Regions from separate parts of the Bariatricus sp. TF06-38A genome, predicted to be linked through region 2. Evidence: riboswitches for the same ligand, from Rfam matches in the RefSeq annotation. Region 2 holds a riboswitch; the other holds the start of a gene.
The links. A riboswitch is a leader RNA that binds a small molecule or an ion and turns the genes downstream of it on or off. The one in region 2 is predicted to bind cobalamin.

Region 1: linked by a shared signal. The riboswitch ahead of PG418_RS10485 (sirohydrochlorin cobaltochelatase) and the one ahead of PG418_RS01320 (putative sodium/potassium/calcium exchanger) in region 2 are both predicted to bind cobalamin.

Annotation. Positions count from the first base shown of each region.
Region 1 covers NZ_JAQFCE010000012.1:39,069-49,174, forward strand. Annotated here, with positions in the region: gene PG418_RS10460 (flavodoxin family protein) at 1-266, shown strand, start outside; gene PG418_RS10465 (calcium/sodium antiporter) at 394-1,368, shown strand; gene PG418_RS10470 (MalY/PatB family protein) at 1,582-2,772, shown strand; gene PG418_RS10475 (Na+/H+ antiporter NhaC family protein) at 2,802-4,109, shown strand; gene PG418_RS10480 (MATE family efflux transporter) at 4,129-5,466, shown strand; cobalamin riboswitch at 5,509-5,701, shown strand; gene PG418_RS10485 (sirohydrochlorin cobaltochelatase) at 5,909-7,108, shown strand; gene PG418_RS10490 (hypothetical protein) at 7,132-7,662, shown strand; gene PG418_RS10495 (FmdB family zinc ribbon protein) at 7,848-8,117, shown strand; gene PG418_RS10500 (C-GCAxxG-C-C family protein) at 8,578-9,102, shown strand; gene PG418_RS10505 (TDT family transporter) at 9,150-10,070, shown strand.
Region 2 covers NZ_JAQFCE010000001.1:268,155-278,260, reverse strand. Annotated here, with positions in the region: gene cbiD (cobalt-precorrin-5B (C(1))-methyltransferase CbiD) at 1-890, opposite strand, end outside; gene PG418_RS01340 (cob(I)yrinic acid a,c-diamide adenosyltransferase) at 900-1,427, opposite strand; gene PG418_RS01335 (ABC transporter ATP-binding protein) at 1,417-2,523, opposite strand; gene PG418_RS01330 (FecCD family ABC transporter permease) at 2,526-3,563, opposite strand; gene PG418_RS01325 (ABC transporter substrate-binding protein) at 3,579-4,784, opposite strand; gene PG418_RS01320 (putative sodium/potassium/calcium exchanger) at 4,816-7,662, opposite strand; cobalamin riboswitch at 7,939-8,133, opposite strand; gene PG418_RS01315 ([FeFe] hydrogenase, group A) at 8,429-10,106, opposite strand, start outside.

The DNA.
Region 1 (10,106 bases), on a different contig from region 2:
GTGCAAGACGTGGCGGATGTTCTGCGACATTTGATGAGCTGAACAAATATTTTACCATTTCCGGAATGCCGGTTGCATCCAGCCAGTACTGGAACAGCATCCATGGGGCAGCACCGGGAGAGGCCGAAAAGGATGAGGAAGGAAGGCAGACGATGCGTACACTTGCAAGAAATATGACTTTCCTTATGAAGAGTATTGCACTTGGAAAAGAGCAGTTTGGACTTCCGGAAAAAGAAGCAAAGATTCCGACAAATTTTATTCGGTAGAACAAGTAAAAGGCAGGTATTTGTGAAATATCACGAATCCCTGCCTTTAGAGTTGACAGCCAAATTTTCTTGTTTTATAGTGGAAGTTGCAATTTGGTAGGAAGTATTTAAAAGAGAGGTTTTGGTCATGGCACTTATAAAATCAATCATTATTTTAATTATAGGGTTTGCTCTATTGATGAAAGGAGCAGATTATTTTGTAGAAGGAAGTTCTTCTGTTGCGAAGCAGCTTCATGTTCCATCGATGATCATCGGTATGACCATCGTTGCAATGGGAACCAGCCTTCCGGAATGTGCGGTCAGTGTAACGGCATCCCTGACAGGGAATAACTCACTTGCGGTAAGTAATGTTGTCGGATCGAATATTTTCAACTTGATGGTTGTTTGTGGAGCCTGTGCGTTATTTGCACCTCTTACGATAAAAAAAGATACATTGAAAAAAGAGTTTCCATTATCAATTATCTGTGCGGCCTTGCTGATGGTGCTTGGATATGTCGGGATGCTTTTAGGACATTTAGATGGCGGTGTATTTCTCCTTATTTTTGCAGCTTATCTGATTTGGATGATTGGTTCTGCCAAGAAAGCAAGAGCAGCACACAAGGAAAGTCAGATGATGCTCGAAGAGGGAGAATTAGTAGACGAAGAAATTCAGATCCTGCCACTTTGGAAATGTGCGTTATTTATTGTTGGCGGCATGATCGCAATCAAGTTTGGCGGTGATTTTGTTGTAGACAGTGCTTCAGCACTTGCAAGCGCATTCGGACTCAGTCAGACACTTATCGGACTTACCATCGTTGCGATGGGAACCAGTCTTCCGGAGCTTGTAACATCGATTGTTGCGGCAAGAAAGAATGAAGTGGATATGGCACTCGGAAATGTGATCGGTTCTAATATTTTCAATATCCTGTTGGTACTTGGAGTTGCAGCTGCCATCAGTCCAGTGAAATTTCTTACCGATAATATCATTGATACGGTTGTACTGATTGCGATGAGTCTTGTTGTTCTGGTGTTTGCATGGACTTCAAAAATGATCGACCGAAGAGAAGGCGCTACGATGCTTGGAATGTATGCAGTGTATATGGCATATATTTGCATACGATAAAATAAAAGAATCATAAGGAAAAATGGCTGTGGATGAAACCTGCCCCAAAAGTTAGACCTAAATTCTAACGATTGGAAGTCGGTTCAATCCACAGCTATTTTTATTGGGTCAGTGTACATTCTATTTTATACTTCCATAGAAAAAACATTGACATGTCTAACAAAAAGAGGTATAAAAAACGAGAGAATTTTGCGAAAAGGAGGAAGGCATAAGATGGGAAAATACAATTTTGATGAAGTAATTGACAGACATGGAACGGATTGTTTGAAATATGATTTTGGAATGAAACGAAAGGGAAGAGATGATCTGCTTCCGCTCTGGGTGGCAGACATGGATTTCCGTCTGCCGGATGAGATTTTGGATGAATTTCACAAGAGGATCGATCATGGAATCTTTGGTTATACCGATCCACTGGATGAATATTTTGCAGCGATGAACCACTGGTTCTCAACCCGCTATGGTTATACAATCGAGCCGGACTGGGTAACACTTGGAGCCGGAATCGTCTATGCACTCGGAACAAGCGTAAGAGCATTTACCGAAAAGGGAGATGCCATGATGGTTATGCAGCCGGTTTACTATCCATTCAGTGAAGTAATAAAGAATGACGGAAGAAGACTGGTGAACTGCCAGCTTCGCTATGAGAATAATCATTATTCAATTGATTTTGAAAAGATGGAAAAAATGATTCAGGAGGAAGGCGTAAAAGCGCTGATCTTCTGTAATCCGCACAATCCGGTCGGCAGGGTCTGGACAAGAGAAGAACTGGAAAGAGTTGCAGAAATCTGTCTGAAATACAACGTGACCTGGATGGTGGACGAGATGCACTGTGATTTCATTTTCCCGGGACATACGTTCACAAGCTGCATGAATCTGGACGAAAAGTACCGTCAGATCCTTGCGCTTTACAGCTCCCCTGGAAAGACATTCAATGTAGCAGGATTTCAGCCGGCAAATATCATCATTCCAAATGAAGAGCTGCGGAAAAAATACCAGTGGGCGAATACACAGGCAGCTTACAGCCAGGGAAGTCTGATGGGACAGCTTGCAGTCAAGGTATGTTACACCAAAGGTGCTGAGTGGGTAGATGAACTGGTGCAGTATATTTATGAAAATGTAAAATATATGAGCAAGTTCGTGAAAGAGAATTTCCCGAAAGCGAAGATGGTAGAGCCGGAAGGAACCTATCTGGTATGGGTTGATTTTTCCGGATATGGACTTAGCAATGAAGAGCTGGAGCACCTGATGCTGGAGGAGGCAAAATTGTGGCTGGATTCCGGAATCATCTTCGGACCGGAGACCGCTCAGTTCGAGAGATTCAATGTTGCCTGCCCGCGTGTGACTCTGGAACAGGCACTGACACAGCTTAAAGATGCACTGGATAAGCATCTGGCAGCAAAATAATATAAAAAGAGGATTGAGAGGGGAAAAAGATGGACAGACAAAAGAAAAATATGGGGGCAGTGGCATTTCTTCCACTGATCGTATTTCTGGTATGTTATGTAGGGTGCGGGATTACATTTACCCTGCTTGGAGCAGACGAACCGTTCGGAAAGTTCCCGCGTCACGTCGCGCTTCTTGCAGGGTGTGCGGTAGCACTTCTCCTTAACCGTGGCATTGGTGTACAGGATAAGCTGAATATTATGACAACGAGCATGGGAAATTCAGGAGTTATGATGATCGTTCTGATCTACCTGATGGCTGGTGGATTCCAGGGAGCAGCAGCGGCAATGGGCGGAAAAGATTCGGTTGTGAATCTCTGTCTGCATTTTATTCCGGTGAAACTTTTGGTTCCGGGTGTATTTTTGATGTGCTGCTTTATTTCTACATCGATCGGAACATCCATGGGAACGATTGCAGCGATGGCTCCGATTGCGATCAATGTGGCACAGGGAGCGCATTTAAATGTTGCGGTAGTCGGTGCGGCAGTGATCGGGGGATCTTATTTTGGAGATAACCTTTCCATGATTTCAGATACAACCATTTCTGCAGCAGAAGGATGTGGTTCTGAGATGAAAGACAAATTTAAAATGAACTTTTTCATTGCTCTTCCGGCGGCAATTGTGGCAATGATCCTGTACTCGATTTTTGGCGGAGTCGGAAGCGGAGCAATCGAAGCAGGAAGCTATAGTATCATCGAAGTCCTTCCTTATTTTATTGTTCTAATTGCGGCACTTATGGGAGTTAATGTTGCAGTAGTCCTTTTTGTAGGAATACTTGCATCCGGTATCATTGGACTTTGTGTTGGAAGTTGTGGATTTTTTGAATGGATCCAGGCAATTGGAAGTGGTATGAGTGATATGTTCAGCATCAGTATCGTTGCCATTCTTGTATCCGGTATCATCGGTCTTGTACGTGAATATGGCGGTGTTGAATGGCTGGTGGGCGCGATCAGCAGCAAGATCAAGAGCAGACGTGGTGCGGAATATGGAATCGGACTGATGTCAGGTATCCTTTCCGCAGCTATGGTAAATAATACGATCGCAATCATTGTTACCTGTCCGATCGCAAAAGAAATCGGGGAAAAATATAAGATCGCACCGAAGAGACTTGCCAGTCTGGTGGATATCTTTGCCTGCGCATTTATTGCACTGATGCCACATGATGGTGGTATGCTGATGATTACGGCACTTGCTGATGTATCACCGCTTAATGTACTGAAATATTCGTTCTATATGTTTGGACTGATCATTGCGACCTGCGTTACGATACAGTTCGGATTGATGGACAAGAAAAATTAGACAGGATGAAATTTAAAATATGAAAGATCTAACAAAAGGAAAACCATCCACACTGATACTGGCTTTTGCGCTGCCGATCTTTTTCGCAAATCTTCTGCAGCTTACATACAGTCTTGTGGATACCAGAATTGTCGGAACTTTCCTGGGAGAGGATGCGCTGGCGGCTGTCGGCGCGACCACAACCTTAAGTAATCTGATCATTGGATTCTTGCAGGGACTTTCGGGGGGATTCGCGATTATTATTGCACAGAAATTCGGTGCAAAGGATTATAAAAATGTGAAGAAATCATTCGCAATGTCGCTGACCATGGGTACAGGAATTGCAATATTTTTTACGGTGTTCGGATTGTTATTTTTACAGCCGATCTTAAATATACTGAATGTTCCGTCAGATCTGATGGCAACGGCAAAAAGCTATATTTTCGTGATCATTGCAGGGCTTGTGGCGACATTTCTCTATGATGCCTGCGCGGCTGCACTCCGGTCACTCGGAGATACCGTGACGCCACTTGTGATCCTGGCAATCTCAGTTGCACTGAATATTGTTGGGGATCTGCTTTTTGTCGTAGTGCTGAAAAGCGGAGTGCGGGGAGCTGCGATCGCAACGGTACTGGCACAGGCAATCGCGTTTGTTGTGTGCTGGATTTATATGGTAAAGAGATATGAACTGTTAAGACTTAGCCGGGAAGATTTCAAAGATCCGAATCCGGTTATGGTGAAAAATATGCTGGGTGCGGGAATGTCCATGGGATTCATGAGCTCTCTGATCAATATCGGTTCCCTGACGCTTCAGACAGCGATCAATAAACTTGGGAATGATTATATCGTAGCACAGACAGCAGCCCGGAAGCTGACTGAAATGTTCATGATTATGTTTACAGTATTTGGAAATACGATGGCGACCTACTGTGGACAGAACCTTGGAGCAGGAAAGATCGACCGGATCAAAAAAGGGATCTGGCTTGCGATTTTCTATACTTGTATCTGGTGTACACTTGTGATCGTGGCAAGCTACACGATTGGAGATAAACTGGTCTATCTGGTAACAGGTACACATAATGAAAATGTGATCTTAAATGCGACCAGATATCTGAAATTTGATACATTGTTTTATTATGTAACAGCAGTAATCTGCATTGTGCGAAATGCCATGCAGGGACTGGATGACCATATTACACCGATCGTATCAAGTACACTTGAGATGCTTGGAAAAATTGTGATCGCATTTACACTGGTTCCACATCTTGGATACACGGGGGTTATCATTGCGGAGCCGATTGTGTGGTTTGTTATGGTGATTCCGCTGATCGTGCAGATTTTCCGGATGCCGGTGCTGAAGCAGACAAGCCTTTCTTGACACTATTCATACGCCTGTGCTAGAATAGGCTTGTTTAGAAAAATAAATACAGATGCGTAAGGTGTCAATCAGACGGAATGTCTGGATTGGTGAAAAGGGAAACAGGTGCAAGTCCTGTATGAACTCGTCACCGTAATTTGCAAGCTTAGGCTGTCATACCACTGGGAGACCGGGAAGGAAAGCCACAAGCGTCTGAGCAATCAGTCGGGAGACCTGCCTTTCGCAGTACAGGAACGGAAAGTTCATGCCACGAGTAACTGGCAGTACGAAAGATAGAAACTTCAGACTGATTTTGCGAGGGCAAAATGTCAGTTTCTTTTTTGTACGCCCTCGTTAAATTTAGATACGGGGGATTTTTTTGTTTACAAAAAATATGCTGTAAAGTGTAATGAATATCATTCCGATTCCTGAAAGTATGACAAAAAAGTCAGGGAGGATCAAGATGAAGAAACGAGTATTAGTAGCATTACTGGCAACAGCACTTACGGTGTCTATGATGACTGGATGTGGAAGCAAGAAGACAGAGGACACTTCTTCTACAAAGACAGAAGAAACATCCGAAGACAGCGATCAGGAGGCAGCAGACAAAGTGGCAAAGCTGATCGATGACATTTATGTGCAGGAAAGAACAGACAAGACAGATGAACAGTGTAAGGCTGCAAAAGAAGCCTGGGATAAGCTTACTGATGCACAGAAAGAACTGGTAGAAGGCGAGAACGCTGATCCGGATTATTTTGGAAGGGATACAGGCGATGCATCGAAAGATGATCCGCTGAACGAAGATAACATCGGAGAAAATGAAATTCTGGTTGTAAGCTTTGGTACATCTTTTAATGACAGCCGTGCAGAGGATATCGGTGGTGTGGAAAAAGCACTTCAGGCAGCATATCCGGATTGGTCTGTAAGAAGAGCATTTACAGCACAGATCATCATCAACCATGTACAGGCCCGTGATGATGAGAAGATCGACAATATGGATCAGGCACTGGAAAGAGCAGTCGACAACGGGGTTAAGAACCTGGTCGTACAGCCGACACATCTGATGCATGGTGCCGAGTATGATGAACTGACAGAAGCAGTTGAAAACTACAAAGATAAATTTGAATCTGTAAAAATTGCAGAACCACTTCTCGGTGAAGTCGGAGCGGATGAAACAGCGATCAATGAGGATAAAGCAGCTGTTGCAGAAGCAATTACAGCAGAAGCTGTAAAGACAGCTGGATTTGACAGCCTGGATGCGACAAAAGAAGAGGGAACCGCATTTGTATTTATGGGACATGGAACTTCACACACAGCAAAGATCAGCTATTCACAGATGCAGACACAGATGGAACAGCTTGGTTATGAGAATGTATTTATCGGAACCGTAGAAGGCGAACCGGAAGATACCGCTTGTGAAGCAGTAATTGAAAAGCTCAAAAATGCAGGATACAAGAAAGTAATCCTTCGTCCACTGATGGTTGTAGCAGGAGATCATGCAAACAACGATATGGCAGGCGATGATGACGATTCTTGGAAGAGCCAGTTTGAAGCATCCGGAGTATTTGACAGTATTGATACACAGATTGCAGGTCTTGGTGAGATCGATGCGATCCAGCAGCTTTATGTGGCACATACACAGGCTGCAATTGATGCAGAATAAATAAAAAAAGAGGGATTTATAAGATGAAAAAGAAACTGTTAGTATTGGTATTATCTGCTGTAATGGCAGTGGGAATGATGAGCGGATGCGGTGCAAAATCAGACACATCAGATACGAAAGCAAAGACAGCAGAAAGCTCTTCTGCTAAAGAAGAGGAAACAGAGGAACAGACAGAGTGTGAGCTTGAAGACGGAACCTACACAGCAGAGTTCAAGACTGACAGCGGAATGTTTCATGTAAATGAAGCGAATGACGGAAAAGGAACACTCACAGTAAAAGACGGGAAAATGACGATCCATGTCAGCCTGGTTTCTAAGAAGATCGTCAACCTGTTTGAAGGAACATCCGAAGATGCACAGAAAGATGGTGCAGAACTTCTGGAACCTACAACAGATACGGTAACCTATAGCGACGGTGCAACAGAAGAAGTTTATGGATTTGATATTCCGGTTCCTGAACTGGATAAAGAATTTGATGTGGCTCTGCTCGGAAAAAAAGGAGTCTGGTATGATCATAAGGTAAGTGTGACCAATCCGGTGAAAGTCGAAGAATAATTGAAGATAAGTGAAAGGACTGTTTCCCTGAGAAATGGGAAATGGTCCTTTTTTTTCTTGGGCATGAACTGGATAACACTATACTTTTATATGTCAGATAGTGTATACTAGGCAGTAGAAGATCATACAAAAGAGAGAATGTTTTGTATATAAAAACTAAAATGTGGAGAGGAAGTTAAAATACGATGTACTACGTACCAGATGGCACAAAAGAGTGTGGATTTTATGAATGTAAAAAATGTGGAAACCGTTTCTTATCCTTACAGACAATGAACCGGATCCCATGTCCGGAATGTGAGGCAGAGATCGACTATGAGATCGGACCAGACGAATCCATGGAAGATGCTCTGGACACGGCAGAATTACTGGAAAAGATCATCGGTGAAGAAGAAGTAGAGAAAATGGATGGACTTCTGAGTCTTGCAATTACCGGTGGAGACTGTAACTGGATTTAATTTTCGGTTAAAAGTGTTGAATGGGTGGTTAGGAAAAACAAACGAAGTGTGTTATAATAGAAATATGAGTAAAAGAGGGAGAAAATAGATGGATATTCATGATTTGAAAATATTTCTGATGATCGCACAGGCGTGCAGTGTTTCCGGAAACACGTACAGGAATGGCTGCAAAAGATACGCTCAGGAGAGATTACACGATAAGAAAAAAGTTGATAAGTAGTAACGAAAAGTTGCGGGTAAGTCACAAATTATACAGAATGCATGAAAAAGCGGAGTATAGTTTGTGCCTTTTTGTCTACAATTCCATGGAAATAGATGATGACTATAATAATGGAATATTTATAGAAAAATTAAATTTGAATAAAATGTATAAAAGAATATAATGGTAATACATGGATGCTGGCAAAATATACAAATAATCGTGCTGGCACAAATATATTTTTTACAGGAGGATTTGAAAATGAATATTGGGGTAACAGAAATCAGTCCAAGAGAGGTGCAGAGAAAGGCAGAGAAATGTTTTAAAGATGGATATTACTGCTGTGAAGCTCTGGTCAGCACGATCCGCGATGAATTCAAACTGGATGTGCCGAAAGAGGTTGTAGCTATGGCATCCGGAATGGCAGTAGGAGCAGGAAAATCAGGATGTGTCTGCGGTGCATTTAACGGAGGAATTCTTGCACTTGGAATGTTCTTCGGCCGTACCGAACAGGATGGACCGACCAACCCGAAGAGTATCAAATGTATGGAGCTTACGCACGAGCTTCATGACTGGTTCAAGAAGGCAAATGGTAAAAATGCAATCTGCTGCAGAGTTCTTACAAAGGAATTCAATATGGGACAGGGTGAACACAAAGAACAGTGTATCTATTTTACAGGACTTTGTGCATGGAAGGTAGCGCAGATCGTCTGTCGTGAGCTTGGTATCAAGAATCTGGATGAAATTGATGAACCGTGCGAAAGAAGAAAAATTGCAGATATCTAAATAAAGTGGTAACGACAGCCGCTTGATGAGAGAAAGGGAAAGAAACAATGAAAGACGTAATTAAGAAAGTACCGATTCCGCTTTGCGGAGTCATGCTTGGCGCGGCAGCACTTGGAAATCTACTTCAGAGCTATTCAGAAGGAATCCGTTATGTATGCGGTATATTCGCAGCATTTCTTCTGATACTGGTGCTTTTGAAGCTGATCATGTTCCCGGGAGCAGTGAAAGAAGATATGGGAAATCCGATCATGGCAAGCGTATCAGGAACGTTTCCGATGGCACTTATGATTCTCAGCACTTATGTAAAACCGTTTATCGGAAAGGCAGCTTATTACATATGGCTTCTGGCAATCATTCTTCACATCATTCTGATCATATACTTTACGGTGAAGTTTGTTCTGAAACTTCAGATGCCAAAAGTATTTGCAAGCTATTATATTGTATATGTAGGAATTGCTGTAGCGGCTGTTACAGCACCGGCTTATGAGCAACTTGGAATCGGAACCGCAGCATTCTGGTTTGGATTTGTAACACTGATCGTACTTCTTGTACTTGTAACCTATCGTTATGTGAAGTTTAAAGAAGTGCCGGATCCGGCAAAACCGCTGATCTGTATCTACGCAGCACCGACCAGCCTGTGTATTGCAGGTTATGTACAGTCCGTAACACCGAAATCATACGGTTTCCTGATGGCAATGTTTGTAGTTGCAACGGTTATTTATATTTTTGCCCTGGTAAAAGCAGTGGGATATCTGAAGATGCCATTCTTCCCAAGCTATGCAGCCTTCACATTCCCATTTGTTATCAGTGCGATCGCAACTAAACAAACTATGGCATGTGCAGCAAATATGGGACATCCAATGCCATTTCTTCAGTATGTAGTTCTGGTCGAGACAATTATTGCAGCAGCACTTGTTGTTTATACTTATGTTCGTTTTATGGGGGCTATTTTCGGAGGAAAGAAATAAAAGATTTGACCGGACAGATAAAAAAGGGTAAACTTA
Region 2 (10,106 bases):
ATTGCCGCATGGACGGCAAGCACTTCCATTCTTGCATCTGCCTGTCTGGAATGGGTATTCATTACACCTGCAGCGATCTTGACCAGCTTTCCGATATGTCCTACAAGCAGCAGTCCGTCCATCTTCAGCCGCACGCCGTCATCAATCGCATCCCCGATATAATTGCTGCATTTCACCGCAAGCTCCTGGTCGTACCCAAGTGTCTGCCTTAAAAAATCATTTCCATAATTTCCCGGTGTCAAATAACAATACCGGTGACCTTCATCACGAAGCATCTTCATTTCCAGGAAAATAGTCTGCGTCAGTGCCTGTTCACTCATCGGTTCTACGATTCCTGAGGTTCCGAGTACCGAAATCCCACCTTCGATCCCAAGTCTTGGATTAAACGTTTTCTTCGCGATCTCCACGCCCTGCGGAACATAGATCAGAACGTCCGCGCCACCATCCCAGTCATATTTCTCAATCTGGCTTTGCACCGCTTCCCGGATCATCTGCCGCGGAACCTTATTGATCGCCGCTTCCCCGGCTTCCTGCTCCAGCACCTTCCGGGTGAACCGCCCTACTCCGATCCCACCATCTAAGGTCATTCCTTTTTCCCTTTTTTTCGTGACCTTGGCGTAAACGAAGATCCCGTTCGTCACATCCGGGTCATCTCCGCTGTCCTTCTGAATGGCACAGCTGACAGATTCATTTTCTCTTTGGATCTTTTCTACTTCCAGATACAGTTCGATCCCTTTCGGCGTCATAAGAGATACCTGGCGGATTTCCTCCCCGGAAAAGAGCATTGCCGCTGCCGCCTTTGCTGCTGCCGCAGCACAGCTTCCTGTTGTGTATCCACACCGCAGTTCTTTTTGATTTTTCCACACGACCTGCATCTTGTCCATTTCCATTTCGTCTCCTTAGTATTCGATGCCTTTCCTTGCCCGGATTCCTTTTTCAAAAGGATGCCGTACCATCTTTACTTCCGAAATATAATCTGCCAGCTCCAGAAGCTCATCTGACGGATCCCGTCCGGTCAGAACCACTTCCAGATTGTCCGGTCTGTCTTTTAAGAACTGCACCGCCTCTTTATTCGGGATCAGTCCATACCGGTATGCCGCCATAAATTCATCAATCACAAGCATATCATAATCCCCTGTACTGATTTTCCCCCGGATCGTATTCCACAGCCTGCCATACATCTCTCGGACTTCTTCCTGTTCCTTTTCGGAAAGTGTCTTAAAAAATCCATAGCTTTTTTTCAGATGAAGTACCTCGATCTCCGGGATCCGATCCAGGATCTTCAATTCTCCCGAAAATTCATTTTTTAAAAAACGGGCAAACAGAACCCGCATACCACTTCCAGCTGCGCGAACTGCAAGCCCCGTTGCCGCCGTCGTCTTTCCTTTTCCATCTCCACAGTAAATGTGCAAAAGTCTATTTTTCATATGATTCCAGCTTTCCCATTTCTTCTGCAAATACAAGCAGTTCTTTTATCTTCTGGTTGGTTGTCCCAATCACAATTCCTGCATTTATCACCTTTTTACACTGCCTGATCATCTGCTTTGCCCGTTCAAATGCACGGTCGCTTACCGGTTCAAATGGCTCTTCTTCGATTACACTGACTGCCAGATGTTCTGCCAGATGATAGTCAATATCATTAGTATACAGGATTCCTGCCGAAAATGGAATCTTTGCTTTCTGAAGGTTCCGGTAAACAGGGATTCCACTGCCTCCGGAAGAGATCACAAATACTTCTGCCTCTCCCTCTGCCTTTGCAAGCTCCACACTTCCGAACACAGGATCAAAATGCCCGTTGTCGATCTCATAAAGTTTCTGGATAAAATCTTCTTTAAAAATCGCCTCCGGCTCTCCATAACCGAAAATTGTATCTCCTTTAACGCACAGGATCTTATCCGAGATCTTCTGCGCCAGATCGATCTCATGAAGTGACATAATGACCGTGATCTGCTTTTCTTTCGCCATATTTTTCAAAATAGTAAGCAACTCCAGCTTATAACGGATATCCAGAAAAGAAGTGGGTTCATCCAGGATCAGTACCTCCGGTTCCTGGCAGATCGCTCTTGCCAGAAGGATCCGCTGTCTCTGCCCGTCACTGATCGCCTCAAAACTTTTTTCTGCGTATTCTGTTGCATGGACAATTTCCAGTGCTTCCTGTGTCTTTTTCTCATCTTCTCGCGTTAATATCCCGAGCCGTCCTGTATAAGGATACCGCCCTGCTGCTACGACCTCATAGCAGGTCATCAGCTCCGGCTTTGCCCGCTGTGTCAGCACCACTGCCATCTTCGTTGCAAGCTCTTTGTAAGATAAGTCTTTCAGATTCTTTTCACCGATCGTCACCTTACCTCCAATGAGCGTAAGCTGTTTGGTAATACTTTTTAAAATCGTAGATTTCCCGGAACCGTTTGGTCCAATCAGTGTCAATATCTCACCTTTTTTAATCTCTGTACAGATATCATGGATCAGTACATTTCCATGATATCCGACAGAAAGATCTTTCATCTGAAAATAGTTCTCACTCATATTTATTTCCCTTTTCTTCCTTTTATCATCATGAAAATTACGATCGGTGCACCAAAGATCGAAGTCACAGTACTGATATTCAGCTCCAGTGGTGCAAATGCCATACGCGCGATCAGATCACATCCCATACAGAACACCGCCCCGCCAAGGAATGTTGCCGGTATCACAACCAGCGGTTTTGCCGTCCCGAGAAGATGCTTGATCAAGTACGGAACTGCGATTCCAACGAATGAAATCGGTCCTGCAAATGCGGTCACACATGCGGAAAATACACTGGAAAGCAGAATCAGAAGCACCCGGAACACACGGATATTGACCCCCATACTCTGCGCATACATTTCTCCCAGCTGATACGCTCCGATCGGCTTTGACAGGAAAAAGGTAAGGATCAGTGTGATTCCTACCATAAGCGCTGCTACCTTTACATTGCTCCAGCTCATACCGGAAAAGCTTCCCTGTGACCAGCCATGCAGATTCACGATATCTGAATCCTCCGCAAAAGTCACTACAAAATCAGTTACTGCCGAGCAGATATAACCGATCATGATTCCGCCAACCAGAAGAGTTGCCATATTCCGGATTTTTCTTGCAAGAAGCAGGATAAATCCAATTGAAAGCATAGATCCGATAAATGCTGCAATGATCAGTATATAAGATGATACCAAAGTGTAATATTTTAAAAAGATGATCATCGCCAGAGCGACCATCATCTTTGCACCCGAAGAAATCCCCAGTACATACGGTCCTGCGATCGGGTTGGAAAAAAATGTCTGCAATAAAAATCCGGAAAGGGCAAGTGCCCCTCCCAGAATCCCTGCCATCAGGACACGCGGAAGACGGATTTTCCAGATAATATTCATCTGCACCTGTGTTCCTTTTTTCAGAAACAGGATCCGTAAAATCTCAGGAACCGAGATCTGTACATTTCCGGTATTGATGTTCAGCACTACGATCATGCAAAAAACTGCTGCCAGCACCGCAAAGACTCCCATATATCTTGTATTCCTTTTCCAGTTATTTTTCATTCCTGCCTGTCCCATTTTCTTCTCCGTTTTCTATTTTACATGGTATAAAAATGTCATCTTGCTTTCATCGCCGCCTGTCAGCATCAGATTCATATCCGTGATCAGTTCCCCAACGATATCGGTTGCCTGATACAGATATTTACCGGTACACCATACATTTCCTTCTTTGACTGCTTTGAAATCAGAAAAAAGTGCATCTTTTTCTTCCAGATCTTTTACACTGTTGATTGGATTATCGATACTTGAATTATAAATCAGATAATCTGCATCCGCCGCCTGTGCGTAAAATTCTTCCATTGTAAGTTTTACTGCTGAAGTATTACTGTCATCGCCAGTCAGATCATCGAATACATATCTTCCACCGGAAAGTTCGATCATTTTCGGAATATAATCATCACTTCTTCTTACTACCACCGTTCCGTCACTGCTTACATAGAAAAATGCAACTGTCTTCTCGGTATTCTTAAAATCTTTGAGCGCATCGACATTTTCCACCTGCTTTTCAAAAAATGCATCCGCTGCATCTTCTTTATTCAGCATTGCTGCATAAAGTTTGATCCATTCAGTTCTTCCTAGAGGATGCGATTCATAGCTGGACCGGTCGATCATCACCGGGATATCCAGAGATTCAATCATCTCCTGTACCTTCGGTGTGTGAAGGATCATGGTCGATTCGATGGCAAGATCACAGTCTTCGTCCACCAGCATCTCATAATCCGGTTCACTGTATTTCCCTGCAAATTTTATTTTCCCGTCATCCATCGCTTTGACTGCATTTTCAATATACCATCCGGAAGCCTGGGTACCTGTCATTGTGATATTATCCAGAGAATCGATCGCATTAAAAAGTGCCATTGCAGATGTCGCCGCAAGATAAATATGATCCAGCGGCTGCTGAAGGATCACGTAATCCTCCTCGGCTCCATCCGGCACATCCTGATTTTCCGGGACGACCAGAAATTTTGCATCGTCTTTGATATCGATCATCTTATAGCCGTCTTTGTAGTAATATACCTGAAAACCTTCGGCATATTCCAGATCCATCGCGGATTCATAAGTGAGTCCGTCAATCTCCGGACCTTTTTTTTCTTTGGCACTTTCTTTCGTACTGCTGCTTTCTGTTTTTTTTGTATCTGTTGTATTCTTTTTCGTCTGCCCGCATCCGGTCAGTGCTGCCGTCCCAAGCAGCACTGTACTCAAAAGAATGCACCCCAGACGCATCGTTCTCTTTTTCATTTTCTACCTCTGTATCCAAAAAAGAATCTACCTAGTTTTTTGCAGAAGAATCTGTACTGTCTGTCTGCGCGAAAATTGCCTCGTAAACCTTGCTCCACTCTGCTTTTGCATCATCCTTTTCCTCATCTGCTGACCGGTCAACGATCATCGGAACATCCAGAAGAACAAATTTTTCTGCCAGCTCTTCGTATCTCTTCTGCTGATCTTCTACCGACATTTTCTTCTCATTCTTTTCATCCGGAAGAATTTTATTGGAAAGGATTGCAAGATCACACTTACTCTTCATCAGTTTTTTATTTTCCGGTTTCTTATAGGTTCCTGCATAAATGATCTTCTTAGCTTTCATTGCTTTTGCAATGCCTTCTACCTTACAGTTCTTCTGTTTTACCCCTACTGATGTAATCTGGTCTGTTGCATTCAGCTTATCCAGGATTTCCAGTACTTCCTCTGAACCTACATATGCAGACTTCTTTGGCTTCTGGATCACGATCATTTCTTTATCCAGACCTGCCGGAATTTCTGCGTCTTCCGGAACGATCAGATAACGGACGATCTTTGCTTTGTAAAGCGCAAGCTTTTCTTCCTGTGCCGGTGTCAGTCCGGAATCTGTATCTTCTTTTGTATCCTTTGTCTTGGTCTCTTTTGTATCCTCATCTTTTCTCTGATCGATTTCTAAAAGAGTGATTCCCTGATCATAATGATAGATCTTGAAGTACTTAGCATGCTCTACCTTTGTCTCAGACTGATAAGAAAGTCCCATGATTTCCGGCGCTTTCTCATCCAGTGTATCTGCACTTAAATTGGTCTCCCCACTTACTGTAGTTCCGTCTGCTTTTGCTGCAGCACTTAGGTAAATGAAAATCGAATAGCTGATTTCATGCGCTGTTGACATCTTGGTTGTCATACCAATGATCGTATTGTTCTTGTTCAGTTCTACCGGAATGACAAATGTAGACGTACTTCCGGTTGTTGTCGGATAATAGGTATTTCCATTCGCCTTTACATAGCCATAAGAACCACTGCTAAATACAATGGTAGCATATGCCTGACCGCCTGTCACGGTAATCTTGGTACAACTGATACTGACCTTTCCGGTTCCGCCTGACCAAGAAAATTTATCCGGTGTATAGACACCATCTGCAAGTGTTGTTGCACTGTTTACACGGGCAGTTCCACCATTTAAATCTGCCTCATATTTGGATTCTTTGTCCGGGGTCTGGTTTGTGCCTGTGTTGCCGGAAGTGGTGCCAGTTCCAAAGTTGGTGTTCTGGCTGGTGTTATTTCCCTGGTTGGTGTTGCCATTATTTCCAGTAGTTCCATTTGTGGAATTGCTATTGTTCAGATTCTTCATGCCTGCTGAGGCGAATGTCAAGGTACGGTCATACCATACTTGCTTTTTATGAGAAAATGCTGCCACTGAAATTCCTGTGTCTAATAAAGAAACCGGAATCGTATAGGTATACATACCATTTTTGTCCACAACATAAGGAATCCACTTGGACTTATCTGCAAGTGCTGCTTCTGCACTTGTTCCTACATACAGATAATCATATCCTGTACCACTGAGTGTAATTTTTGCAGTCATCTCCCCATTTTTTGATGTTAAGATGCAATCCGTAACTTTAAACATGGATGAACTTGAAGTTACGTTTGCTTTATAAGAGCCATCACTTACCTGAACATATTTGGTCATTCCTTCTGTCTTGAATATTAATGTACGATCATACCAGTTACCACTATTGAATCCATGTGCTGCAATCTGGACTCCGGTATCCATACTTTCTACTGGCACTGTAAATACATATTTTCCTTCTGCATTTACAGAATACCCAATCAGTTGATCTTCCGAAGCACTTGCCGCAGCTTCCTTACTTCCCATATATAACTTATCGTATCCCGTTCCACTAAGTGTAATATCTGCCTGCATCTTGCCACCAACAGATGTCAGCACGCAATTTACTACACGAAACATTCCACTAGCTGAAGCTGCATCAACATCTACTACATACTTTCCAGTATCCAGTACGTTCTTGTCCTCATTTTCCGGTTTCTGGTTTTCGCCACTTCCGGTACCCGGTTTGCTCTCTCCTGAATTGCCTCCCTGTTCAGGATTTTCTGTGTCGTCTTTTTTATTTTCTGCTGACGATGAGATATGAAGCGTGTAATCTCCGTCTGCTTTCCTACTCTCCCAGCCGTTCTCTTGGCTATGTGGTACAAAGGCAACATCCGTTCCATCTGCTGACAGTGGAAGTTCAAACGTAAATAAATACCCTTTGCTTGTTCCCGTTCCAACTATCGCCTTTTCTTCTTTCCGTTCAACTGTATCAGCTTTACTTCCAATATAAATTTTATTGTAAGTTTTACTCTCTGTTTTTATCGAAACTTTCAGGTGATCATTTTCTTTTACAACAGAAGACGATCCAACCTTAAACATTGCAAAATCACTGGTAACATTTTTCGCTTCCTGCGTCTTCACTTCCCCGGCATTTTCCGCCGTTTCTTCCGACTTAACCTTCTGCTCCTCTGCAGCCTTCTCTTCGCTCTTTCCGTCTTCGCCCGCTTCTTTTTTCTCTGCCTCAGTTACATTCCCTGTTACCGCATTTTCTTCTGCTTTCGGCTCTTCCTGACTCTTCTGATTCTCGTCCGTTCCCTGTCCGGCAGTCGTTTCTTCTTCCTGTCCAGTCACTTCTTCAGCCGGCTGACCTGCTGCGTCTGCCGCACCGATTTTTCCGTCTGTTACTTCTACGGTCTGCTGACCTGATTCTGTATTTTCTACTCCTGCCACTGCACTGTCCTCAGCGTAAGCATAAGAAACCGGTGTAACCGACATTGCAACTGCCATGAAAAGTGCAAGAAACTGTTTTGAATTCCTCTTCATAATCCAACTCTTCCTCCTGATGTCCTGATCTTTTGTCGCTTGACAGCTCGATGATGTACATTCGCCAAATTCAGTTCCTCGTGCAAGCATAAATCTGCACTTGGCTCATCGTATGCAAAAAAAATCTGCTTCCTTTTTCCTGAAAGCAGACTTCACCTACATCCTCTGCCACAGGAACTCTTTTCCGTATATATGGCAGCACAAAAATCTTGCTTTCATACTCAGTATGAAGCAAGATATCATTTCTTTGTGTATGTAAACGCGCTTTCATCGGAAGCAATTTACTCTCTTTCAGCAGGTCTCCTGGCTTATGGATCTTAACAAAGCTGCACCTTCTCACATTTTTATGCAATGGCTTGCCGCCGCTTTGCTCCTCATTTACAGTGACCGGATCGCTCAGGACTTTCACCTGATTCCCTTTTAAGCCGACCAGAAATTCTTCTGCCTAGCACTGAAAAAGTTTCTTTATTTATTCTTACTCACTATAACAGATATGTTTCTTCTTGACAAGAGTCATCTTTCCTGGTTTATTTCCCTATTTTTTCCAAACTCTCCATTAAAAATCCCGGAAGTTTTTGTTTCAAAATCGACACCTTAATGACTATATGTTTATCATAATTTCATGACCTACTTCATTTATATATAGAAAGCGAAGGGGATCGAAATGAGAAAAAAGTGCCAGTGAATGTATGGAAATACTCTGAAATAAGACAATGCAGCCGCCAGATCGACGACTGCATTGTCTTATACTCTTTTTCGTACAATTTTATTTTTTCGCTGCCTCAAAATTACGATGAAGTAATTCGTGGGTCTTTCCTTTCAGAAGTTCATCATATAATGACAGGATCAGCGGATTCTCATTCGACTTCTTAATCTGCGTATTGATATCGGTATCATACAGGCCTTTGCTTCTGGCTATCCTGCTTCTCGGACCTGCCGGGACTGGCTGTCCGCCACCCATGATACATCCGCGCCTGCATGCCATAACCTCAACAAAGTCGTAATGTACCTCGCCCTTCTGGATCTTCTTCATCAGCGCATCTGCATTTCCAAGTCCACTGACAACAGCTGCATGGATAGTACGTCCGTTGTAATCAAACTCTACTTCTTTCAGTCCTTCTTCTCCACGTACTCCACTGAATTTGATCTTATCCATTTCCACACGGTTATGTCCTTCACGAAGGCGCCTGAGTACGGCTTCTGTCACACCACCGGTTACTCCGAAGATCACACCTGCACCAGATCCGATACCAAACGGCATATCGGATGCTTCGATCTCCAGATTTTCAAAGCGGATACCGGATTTCCGGATCATTGTAATCAGCTCTGTTGTAGTCAGTACATAATCAATATCCTGTCTTCCATTCGTGGAAGATTCCGGTCTTAAAATCTCTTCTTTCTTTGCAGTACACGGCATGATCGATACAGAAACGATTCTCTTTCCACCATTCTTTTCCGGATCCTTATAGTATTCACGGATCACAGCACCAAACATCTGCTGCGGTGAACGGCAGGTTGACAGATTTTTTGCCAGATCCGGATAACGGTTCTCACAGAATTTTACCCATGCCGGACAGCAGGATGTAAATAATGGGAGATTTTCTCCGGATGCAAGTCGTTCAAGAAGCTCTTCAGATTCCTCGATCACCGTAAGGTCTGCACCATAAGAAGTATCATAAACTTCATCAAATCCAAGGCGGTGCAACACATTGACGAGTTTTCCCATCACATTTTCCCCTCTTGGAAGGCCGAACTGATCGCCGACTGCGACCCGGACTGCCGGTGCGATCTGTGCGATCACCTTTGTATTCTTATCTGCAAGAAAATCCCAGATCACTTCGATATTGGTATTGATACTGATCGCACCTGTAGGACAGACAACCCTGCACTGTCCACAGTTTACGCAGTCTGTCTCTGCAATCTTTTTGTTAAATGCCGGTGTTACCAGAGCCTTTGTTCCCCGGTATGCAAAATCAATCGCATTAACAGACTGTACATTGTCGCACATACGGACACAGTCACCACAGAGAATACATTTATTCGGGTCACGCACGATTGACGGTGAACTGAAATCCAGTGGATACTGTTCTTTTGTATTTTCAAATCGGACGGTTGTGACGCCCATACGGTGTGCCAGCGCCTGAAGCTGACATTCTCCACTCTTGATACAGGTTGTACAGTCTCTGCAATGTGCAGCAAGTAAAAGCTCCAGAATCATCTTACGATATTTCATAAGACGCGGAGTATTCGTGTAAATGACCATCCCATCTCTTGGCGGTTCTGAACAGGATGCAAACGTCTTTCCTCTCTCATCTTCTACGGTACACAAACGACAGGCTCCATACACAGACAGTTCTGAATGGTAGCAGAGTGTCGGTATATCTATATCTGCATTACGGATGACAGAAAGTACATTCGGCTCATCTGTAAACTCTACCTTCCTT